2 linked regions of the Beijerinckia sp. 28-YEA-48 genome follow. The protein of the gene in region 2 interacts with the protein of the main gene of each other region in a pairwise test. Links are inferred from orthologs where the notes say so. Each region holds a gene or a part of one and is shown on either strand. Other genes may lie near its edges.

Region 1 (5,472 bases), 1.5 Mb from region 2 along the record:
GTCGGCGGCGCCGTTGCTGATCGCATGAAATTCTCCGCCTTCTGCTGGTTCTGCGTGCTTTGGCTGTTCATCGTCTATGTGCCGCTGGCACATATGGTGTGGGGCGGCGGTTGGCTGGCGAGCCTTGGCGTCATCGACTTCGCCGGCGGCACGGTGGTCCATATCAATGCCGGTGTCGCTGGCCTCGTCGCTGTTTACATGATCGGCAGCCGCCAGGGCTGGGGCCGCGAGAACATGTCGCCGTTCGATCTCACCCTGGCGGTGGTCGGCACCGGCCTGCTCTGGGTCGGCTGGTTTGGCTTCAACGGTGGATCGGCGCTGGGCGCCGGCTCGCGGGCGGTCTTCGCCATTGTCGCCACCCATCTCGCAGCCTGCGCCGGCGCCATCACCTGGAGCGCGCTCGAATGGATCGAACGCGGCAAACCCTCGGTGCTTGGCGTGATTTCTGGCGCCATCGCCGGCCTCGGCACGATCACGCCGGCCTCCGGCTACGTCCTACCCTGGCATGGCCTCGTCATTGGCGCGGTTGCAGGCATCGTCTGCTTCTATTTCTGCACCGTCATCAAGATGCGCCTGAAATACGACGATTCCCTCGACGTCTTTGGCGTTCACGGCGTCGGTGGCATTCTCGGCACGCTGTGCGCCGGCATTTTCGCCACGGCGGCCCTCTCGGCCTCGTCGGATGCGCCTGGCGTCGCCGGCCTGATCGAAGGCAATGTCCGCCAGCTCGGCATTCAGGCCATTGGCGTCATCGTCACCATCGTTTGGTGCGTGATTGGCACTGCCGTGGTGCTGAAAGCGCTCGATCTCACCATCGGCCTGCGCGTCTCTTCCGATCAGGAGCGCGAGGGCCTCGACCTGTCTCTGCACGGTGAGGCGCTTCATCCCTAATCGGTTGATTTGACGAGCCGGTGCGAACAGCCCTCATAGGGTTCGCAGTTTGGCGATCCTGGGCAAAATCGCGTTTCTATCGAAACGCGATTTGCTCTAGGTAGGTCAACGACCGTTTTCCGGGTGTGTTTGATGGCCAGCGACAACAGCGACAACGATATTCTGCATCTTCTCGATCTCGAACAGATCGAGGAGACCATTTTTCGCGGTGTCGGCCTGCGCACCAGCTGGCGTCGCACTTTCGGCGGCCTGGTGATCGCACAGGCCGTGACTGCGGTGGCGCGCACGGTCGAGCCCGACAAGGCCATGCATTCCTTGCACGGCTATTTCATCCTGCCCGGCGATTCCTCGAAACCCATCGTCTATCAGGTGGAGCGGGTGCGCGACGGCCGCAGTTTCTCGACCCGGCGCTGCGTCGCCATCCAGAACGGCCAGGTGATCTTCTTCCTTTCGGCGTCCTTTCACATCGAGGAAGAGGGTTTCTCGCATCAGACCCCGATGCCCTCGGACGTCCCCGATCCGGATTCGCTGCCGAGCCTCGCGGAGATCATCAAGAATTACGGCGAGCTCATTCCGCCAGTCATCAAGCAATATTTCACCGGCGAGCGGCCGATCGAACTGCGCCCGGTCGATCTGGGCCGCTATCTGCCGCTGAAAGACGGTGAAAACCGGCCGGCGCAGCAGCGCGCCTGGGTGCGCGCCACCCGGCCCCTACCCGACGATCCAAGCATCCACCGCGCCGTGCTCGCCTATCTCTCCGACATGACCCTGCTCGACACCTCGCTGGTGACCCACGGCACCACCGTGTTCAGCCCGACGGTCCAGGCGGCGAGCCTCGACCACGCCCTGTGGTTCCATCGGCCGTTCCGCGCTGACGACTGGCTGCTCTATGTCCAGGACAGCCCCAATGCCAATGGCGCGCTCGGGCTCACCCGGGGCGGCATCTATGCCCGCAACGGGGACCTGGTGGCCTCGGTCGCCCAGGAAGGGCTGATCAGGCCCAAAGCCTGATCGAAGATCTCCGAGACTCAGGATCTCCGCCTGCCGAGCTCATGACGCCTAGATCCTAGGCGATCGACCCACTTCTGCATAAAAAATAGTCTCTCGCTTCCTTCGCTATGCGCTGAATCGCGGCACGAGTCCCGCCCAAGTCATTTGGCACGCAGATTGATTCCCAAACGGGCACGAGGCCGTCCGTACGATGCGCCGCGTGACTAGCCGGGGGCGTCGCATTCCGCGCGTCGAATTTGCGGCCAAGCAGGGAAAAGCGAATGAAGATAGTCATGGCAATCATCAAGCCGTTTAAGCTTGACGAGGTGCGCGATGCGCTCACCGCCGTTGGGGTGCACGGCCTTACCGTTTCGGAAGTCAAAGGCTATGGCCGCCAAAAGGGCCACACCGAAATCTACCGCGGCGCCGAATATGCCGTCAGCTTTCTGCCGAAACTGAAGATTGAAGTCGCCGTCGCCTCCGAGCTGGCCGACACCGTGGTCGACGCAATCATCGCCGCCGCCCGCACCGGCCAGATCGGCGACGGCAAAATCTTCGTCTCATCCCTTGAGCGCGCCGTCCGTATCCGCACAGGCGAAAAAGATTCCGACGCGCTGTGAGCCATCGCCTTTCCTCCAGGAGCTTTTAACGATGAAAATGACACCTAATCTCGGCAGGGTTGGCGGCTTAATTGGCCTTGCCTGCACATTCGCGCTCGGCTCGGCCCTGCCAGCTTTCGCGCAGGCCGCCGCAGCCGCCCCCGTCCCCAACAAGGGCGACACGGCCTGGCTGCTCGTCGCCACCGCCTTCGTCATGCTGATGTCCATCCCAGGCCTCGCTCTGTTCTACGGCGGTCTCGTCCGCAGCAAGAACATGTTGTCGGTCCTTACCCAGGTCTTCATGATCGTCTGTCTCGTCTCGATCATCTGGGTGCTCTACGGCTACTCGATGGCCTTCACCAATGGTGGCAGCCTTAACGATTTCGTCGGCGGCTTCTCCAAGGCCTTCCTGATGGGCGTCACGCCGGAAACGACGGCTGGCACCTTCTCGAACGGCGTCGTCGTTCCTGAAATGGCCTATCTGTCCTTCCAGATGACCTTCGCCTGCATCACACCGGCTCTCATCGTCGGCGCCTTCGCCGAACGCATGAAGTTCTCGGCACTGGTGCTGTTCACCATCCTCTGGGTCACTCTGATCTATTTCCCAATGGCCCACATGGTTTGGTACTGGGGCGGCCCGGACGCGATCGGCGATGCCGCCAAGGCGGTTGCTGCTGCGACCGATGAAGCTGCCAAGAAACTGGCGATGGCTAAGCTCGATGAGGTCAAGGCCGACGCGGGCATGCTGTTCAAATGGGGTGCGCTCGACTTCGCCGGCGGCACGGTCGTTCACATCAATGCTGGTATCGCCGGTCTCGTCGGCTGTCTGATGCTCGGCAAGCGCATCGGCTATCCGAAAGAAATGATGGCGCCGCACTCCCTGACCCTGACCATGGTTGGCGCCTCGCTGCTGTGGTTCGGCTGGTTCGGCTTCAACGCCGGCTCGAACCTCGAAGCCAACGGCACCACCGCCATGGCCTTCCTCAACACCTTCGTCGCCACGTCGGCCGCGGCTCTCGCCTGGCTGTTCGCGGAATGGGGTGCGAAGGGCAAGCCATCGCTCCTCGGCATGGTCTCTGGCGCCATCGCCGGTCTCGTCGCCATCACGCCGGCATCGGGTTTCGCCGGACCGATGGGTTCGATCGTCCTCGGCATTGTCGCCGGTGCGATCTGCTTCTTCTTCGTGGCCACCGTGAAGAACAAGCTCGGCTATGACGACACGCTCGATGTCTTTGGCATCCATTGCATCGGCGGCATCATCGGCGCTCTGGGCACCGGCATCCTGGTCAACCAGGCCCTGGGCGGCGCCGGCATCGCCGACTACGAGAGCAAGCCGGGCGAAATGGTCCTCGCGGCCTATGAATTCGCCCCGGCCTTCATGGCTCAGGTGAAAGCGGTCGTCTTCACCCTGCTGTGGTCCGGCATCGGCTCGGCGATCCTCTACAAGATCGTCGATCTGATCGTCGGCCTGCGCGTCGCCCCCGATCAGGAGCGCGAAGGTCTCGACGTCGCCGAACACGGCGAGCGCGCTTACAACAACTGATAGTCCAATATTTACAACAACAGACGGCGCCCTAAGGGGCGCCGTTTTTGTTTGCGGCTCTACCCATCGTCCTTCGACAGATATTTAATTCTGCCCGGAGTTATTTTCTCCAGGCGCTGTGACACTTCACAACGGCGTGAGCCGCACTTGATCAGATCGCTTCGCAACCCCACGACTCTCAGAGCCACGCGCCGCCCCGTTCCCTCCCTCGGCGCTGACGACAGACCTCATAAAGATTGAAGCTCATAGAGGAGCGCAGAATGGTTGCTTTCACCCTCAACGGCAAAGCACACACGCTGGACGTTGACCCACAGATGCCTTTGCTGTGGGCCATCCGCGATGTGATTGGCCTGACCGGCACGAAGTTCGGTTGCGGCATGGCGCAATGCGGCGCTTGCACCGTCCACGTCGACGGATCTCCAGTGCGCGCGTGCCAGACTGAAATCAGCAATATCGACGGCGCGTCGATCACCACCATCGAGGGCCTCTCGGGCAAAGTCGCGGAAGCCGTACAGACGGTTTGGACCGAACTCGACGTCCCGCAATGTGGCTACTGTCAGTCCGGCCAGATCATGTCGGCTACCGCACTTTTGACCGACACGCCCAAACCCACGGACGAGGACATCGATTCGGCGATGAGCGGCAACCTCTGCCGCTGCGCCACCTATCACCGCATCCGCGCCGCCATCCATGAAGCCTCCAACCGGCTGGGAGGCTGATCATGTTGCACTTCCGCTCACAAACAGGCGCCGCCCAACCAACCCGCCGACACTTTCTCATCGGCACGGCGGCCACGGCAGCCGGCCTGACTGTGGGGTACCAGTTGGTCGTTGCCGCACCGGCGCTGGCTCAGGCTGCGACAGCACCAAATCCGTTCCAGGCCTATGTCGGAATCACAGCCAACAATCGGATCGTGATCCATTCCTCGCAATTCGAAATGGGTCAGGGCTCCTATTTCGGTGTCGCCACGCTGGTGATGGAGGAACTGGGCGGCGATTGGAGCCAGGTCGATGTAATCGGCGCCTCGGGCAATCCGTCTCTCTACGGCAATCTCGCCATGGGCGGAGCTTTCCAAGGCACCGGCGGCTCGACCTCAATGGCCTCGTCCTGGGAACGCTATCGCAAGGCCGGCGCCACGGCCCGCGCCATGCTGGTAGCGGCTGCGGCGAAACAATGGAATGTGCCGGAAAGCGAGATCAAAGTCGCGGCTGGGACGCTCTCCAACGCCTCCGGTCGGACGGCGACGTTCGGCGATCTAGCGACGGCGGCGGCGGCACTCCCCGTGCCTACCAATGTGCCGCTAAAGCCGCGTGAGCGCTGGACGCAGATCGGCTCAAGCACGCTCAAGCGCTACGATTCGGCCGGCAAGACAAACGGCAAGCAACCCTACACGATCGATCTGAAGATGGACGGCCTGCTGACGGCGGTGATGATTCATCCGCCCAAGTT
Region 2 (4,787 bases):
TGCGCAGGGTACGATCCTTCAGCTCGGCGTTTTCCGCCGTCAGCTTTTCCAGCACGACGAACGGATCGGGCTGCATGGCTTCCGGATTCATCTGGTCCTGCGGTTCCTCGCCCGGCACAGCCGGGTTCGTCTGGGGATCAGTCATAGCACTCTCAAAATGAGGGAATTTCACCCCGATATCGGGGTCCTGAGCCGAAAAATCAAGCTCCAGCTGCTTCCGATGCGGCTTTCCGGCCGCCAGAACGATTTCCGGCCTCCGTCGCGCCAAGAATTTCGGTCAATTGCCTGCGAATAGCCGCCTGACGACTGGCATTGGTGATTTTCAGGCCGGTGAGGTCGGTCACGTAGAACGCGTCCACCGCCTTCTCGCCGAAGGTGACGACGTGGGCCGAGCCAATGTTAAGGTTGAGGCTCGACAGTTGCGACGTGAGTTCGAACAAGAGGCCCGGACGGTCGAGGCCCGAGACCTCCAGAACCGTGAACTGGTTCGACAAAGTGTTATCGATGACGACTTCCGGCTCGATGCGGAACGCCTTCTCGCGGCTCTTTGGCGCCTCGCTTTTTTCCGCCACGACCTGGCCAAGACGAATCTCGCCGCGCAGCGCCTTCTCGATGGTGGCGGCAACGCGCGAGGCGCGGCGCAACTCATCAGTGTCATCATCGAAGGCGCGACGGATGGAGATGGAGTCGAGCGCCAGCCCATCGGTCGTGGTGAAAATCTGCGCGTCGACGATGTTGGCGCCTGACACGGCGCAAGCCCCCGCTATGATCGACAGCAGGCGCGGATGATCCGGCGCCACCACCGTCAGTTCGGTCACGCCAGTGAATTTCTCGGTGGTATATTCGGTGGCCAGCGAACGCAGTTCGACCTCGCACAGGCGCAGCAGATTGGCGTGCCTGACCATGTGCTTGAGATCGACCTTCAGCCAATAGGGCTGATAGTGGCGGGCGGCATAGGCTTCGAAATCGGGATCGGACCACAACAGCGCGCGGCGCAATTCGTCCTGCGCGATGGCGACGCGCTGCTTGCGATCGATGGCTGAATGGCCGCCGGACAGCACCGGCTCGGCTTCCCAATAGAGCGTGCGCAGAAGTTGCCCCTTCCAACCGTTCCACACACCAGGGCCAACGCCCCGGATGTCGCAGACGGTCAGCACCAGCAACATGCGCAGCCGCTCGAGCGTCTGGATCGGCTTGGCGAAGCTTTCGATGGTGCCGCGATCGGACAGGTCGCGCCCTTGGGCGACGTTCGACATGTCGAGATGATGCTCGATCAGCCAGGCGACATTGTCGGTCTCCGCTGGCGTCAGCCCCAGCCGCGGACATAGTTTGCGCGCCACCTGCGCCCCGGCGATGGAATGATCCTCCGGGCGGCCCTTGGCGATGTCGTGCAGGAATAGCGCCACATAGAGCACTTTGCGATTGTGGATGACCGGCAGAATTTCGCTGGCGACCGGATGATCCTCGACAAGCTCGCCTGACTCGATGCGCGACAGAATGCCTATACAACGGATCAGATGCTCGTCGACCGTGTAATGATGATACATATTGAACTGCATCATCGCGACGATGCGGCCGAAGTCAGGAATGAAACGGCCGAGCACGCCGGATTCGTTCATCAGGCGCAGCACCGTCTCGGGCGCATGGCGCGACATCAGGATTTCGACGAACAGCCGGTTGGCTTCGGCATCTTCGCGGACGGCGGCGTCGATGTACTTCAGCGACAGTGTCACCCGCCGCGACGCGTCCGGATGAATGGCGAGCCGGTGTTTATCGGCCAACCAGTAAAGCCGGATGAGATTGACCGGATCGGTCTCGAAGACTTTGTCATTGGCGACCGTGATGCGGTCGACCTCAATGGCGAAGCCCGGAAACTCCAACGCGTCGTTGCGGCGCCGGAACTTGCCCATAAAACGATTAAGCGTCGCGCGCGGCTTGGCCTGCCGTTCCTCAAGCGCGGCGCAGACAATGGCGGTGAGATCACCGACGTCCTTGGCGATGAGGAAGTAATGCTTCATGAAACGCTCGACATCGGACAGGCCGGCATGGGTGACATAGCCCAGCCGCTCCGCGATGTTGCGCTGATAGTCGAAGGTCAGACGTTCTTCCGAGCGGCCGGTGACGTAGTGCAGATGGCAGCGCACCCGCCACAGGAATTCTTCGCAACGGCGGAAGGTCAGGATCTCGCGTTCGGTGAACACGCCGGCGGGCACCAGCTCGGCGATGTCGCGCACGCGATAGACATATTTGGCGATCCAGAAGAGCGTGTTCAGATCACGCAGGCCGCCTTTGCCTTCCTTGACGTTCGGCTCGACGACATAGCGCGAGGCGCCGGACTTCGACAGACGCGCGTCACGCTCGGCCAGTTTCGCGGCGACGAATTCACGCGCCGTCTTGCTGACGATCTCCTTGTCGAAACGCGTGCGGAAATCCTCGAACAGACCGGCATCGCCGAGAATGAAGCGGGCCTCGTGCAGCGCGGTGCGGATGGTCATGTCGCCCATGGCCTGGCGCAGGCATTCGGCGACCGTGCGGGTGGCATGACCGACCTTCTGGCGCAGGTCCCACAGCAGATAGAGCACCGCCTCGATGACGCTCTCGCTCCAGGCGGTCTGCTTGTAGGGCAAGAGGAACAGCAAATCGATGTCGGAGCCCGGCGCCAAAGTGCCCCGGCCATAGCCGCCGACGGCGACAATGGCGATCCGCTCGGCGGTCGAGGGATTTTCCGCCGGGTACATCCAGGTGGTGACGAAATGGTGGATGGCGCGGATGATCTCATCCTCGAGCCAGCCGAGATTATGGACGCATTTGAGCCCCTGCCCGTCGATCTCGAACCAGCGCTGAATGACCGCCTGGCCGCCCGTAAGGGCTTGGCGGAGCTCTTCGAGGGCGGCGGCGCGCATGGCGCCGCGATCCGAGGATAAATCCGCCCCGATGGCATCCAGCCGGGCCTGGAGCGCGGTGTGATCGACGATGGCCGAACGCGGATGGGCGATCTTCGGCGGACGGGCGGCGCGACGGGGCGCTTCGGTCGAAACAGCTGTGAGGCTCATGGAAACCACCCATAGCACGGATGGGCCAGCGGTGCGCCAAATTTGACCGCTCGCAGCGTTTTGGAATTGCACAAAGACGCGTCAAAACAAAGATGCTGGGCAAAATCGCGTTTCTATCGAAACGTGATTTGCTCTAGCCGCCGCGTTTGCGCTCGATAGCATCCCAGAGAGCGGCGGCGAGATCAGGCCCACCGAGCTTGCGAATGGCGCGCAGGCCCGTCGGCGACGTGACGTTGATTTCGGTCAGATTGCCGTCGATGACGTCGATCCCGACGAAAATCAGGCCGCGGCGCTTCAATTCCGGCCCAATGGTCTCGCAAATTTCCCGTTCTCGCGGCGACAGATCGGTTTCGCGCGCCGCGCCGCCCCGCACCATGTTCGAGCGAATGTCGTTTTCAGCCGGCACCCGATTGACGGCGCCCATGGCGACGCCATCGACCAGGATGATGCGCTTGTCGCCCTCGGTGACGCGCGGCAGGAAGCGCTGCACCACCCAGGGTTCACGGAAGGTGGCCGAGAACAGGTCGAACAGCGAACCGAAATTCGGATCCTTTTGCGACATCTTGAAAACGGCGGCGCCGCCGTTGCCGTAAAGCGGCTTCATGACGATGTCGCCATGCTGGTGGCGGAACGCTTCGATCTCGTTGCGGTCGCGGGTGATCAAGGTGTCCGGCATGAGCTGCGGAAACTGCATGACGAACAGCTTTTCCGGGGCGTTGCGCACGCTGGCTGGATCATTGACCACCAGGGTGCGCGGATGGATGCGCTCCAGCAGATGAGTGGTGGTGATATAAGCGAGATCGAAGGGCGGATCCTGGCGCAGCAGCACCACATCCATCTCGTTGCCCAAATCGGTACGGCGGCTCTCGCCCAGCGTGAAATGATTGCCGACCTCGTCGCGCACCTGCAGGGCCTGCGTCTCGGCGACGACGCTTTGGCCGGCCATGGAGAGGCGATCGGGCGTATAATAGACCAGTTTATGGCCGCGGGCCTGCGCTTCCAGAAGCAGCGCGAACGTCGAGTCGCCGGCAATATTGATGCGTTCGATCGGGTCCATCTGGACGGCGACGGTAAGCGACATACGATTCTCCGGCAGGACAAAGCGACAGACAGGCGCGGTTCAGCCGCGCCGAGGACAGAACGCATATCGGCGCACTGGGCGTCAACTGCAAGACCGGCCCGTTCCCCCGGCCCATGCGACCCTGCCGGCGCAAATTCGCACTGGTCAGGCCGACGCGGCCCAGCCAGAATGGCGCATCATACCGCTCCGGAGGAAACGAATGACGACGCTTTACTATGCCCCAGGCACCTGCGCCACGGGCATCCACATCCTGCTCGAAGAGATCGGCAAGCCCTATGACCTGAAAAAGGTCGACTTCGCCGCGCAGGCGCAATACCAGCCCGACTATGTCGCCGTGAATCCGAAGTCGAAAGTGCCGACCCTGGTGCGGGACGATGGCTCCACCCTCACCGAATTTCCGGCCATCGCCGTGTGGCTGGCCCTGACCAATCCAGACAAGAAGCTGCTCTCGACCGATCCGGAGAAACTGGCGCGGACCCTGGAGACGATCGACTATATCGTTTCCACTTTGCACATGCAGGCGTGGACGCGCTTCTGGCGCACCGTGCGCTACAGCAGCATCGAGGACGAACATCCCAAGATCAAAGCGCAGGGACGCGAAATGGCCGAGAAGGGCCTGGCGTTGCTCGACAAGCAACTGGCCGGCAAGGATT

What was found.
Region 1: the proteins of BLW50_RS14415 (region 2) and BLW50_RS21330 interact in binary tests that used the Escherichia coli proteins (3 or more experiments, as listed by UniProt). The link is inferred for Beijerinckia sp. 28-YEA-48 from one-to-one orthologs.

The regions. Positions count from the first base shown.
Region 1 is NZ_FNSI01000001.1:4,539,520-4,544,991, reverse strand. Bases 908-3,831 are described here. They hold BLW50_RS21330 (P-II family nitrogen regulator), read left to right. Parts: upstream 908-2,162; coding sequence 2,163-2,501; downstream 2,502-3,831. Other genes in these bases: BLW50_RS21325 (ammonium transporter), read left to right, coding at 2,539-3,831; tesB (acyl-CoA thioesterase II), read left to right, coding at 1,024-1,902. In the rest of the region: BLW50_RS21340 (ammonium transporter), read left to right, coding at 1-891; more of BLW50_RS21325, read left to right, coding at 3,832-4,023; BLW50_RS21320 ((2Fe-2S)-binding protein), read left to right, coding at 4,284-4,742; BLW50_RS21315 (xanthine dehydrogenase family protein molybdopterin-binding subunit), read left to right, coding at 4,745-5,472. UniProt on the Escherichia coli protein: Involved in the regulation of nitrogen metabolism. Regulates the activity of its targets by protein-protein interaction in response to the nitrogen status of the cell.
Region 2 is NZ_FNSI01000001.1:3,025,183-3,029,969, forward strand. The notes cover bases 1-3,449. They hold BLW50_RS14415 ([protein-PII] uridylyltransferase), read right to left. Parts: upstream 3,054-3,449; coding sequence 201-3,053; downstream 1-200. Other genes in these bases: grpE (nucleotide exchange factor GrpE), read right to left, coding at 1-91; gshB (glutathione synthase), read right to left, coding at 3,187-3,449. Also shown: more of gshB, read right to left, coding at 3,450-4,134; BLW50_RS14425 (glutathione S-transferase family protein), read left to right, coding at 4,334-4,787.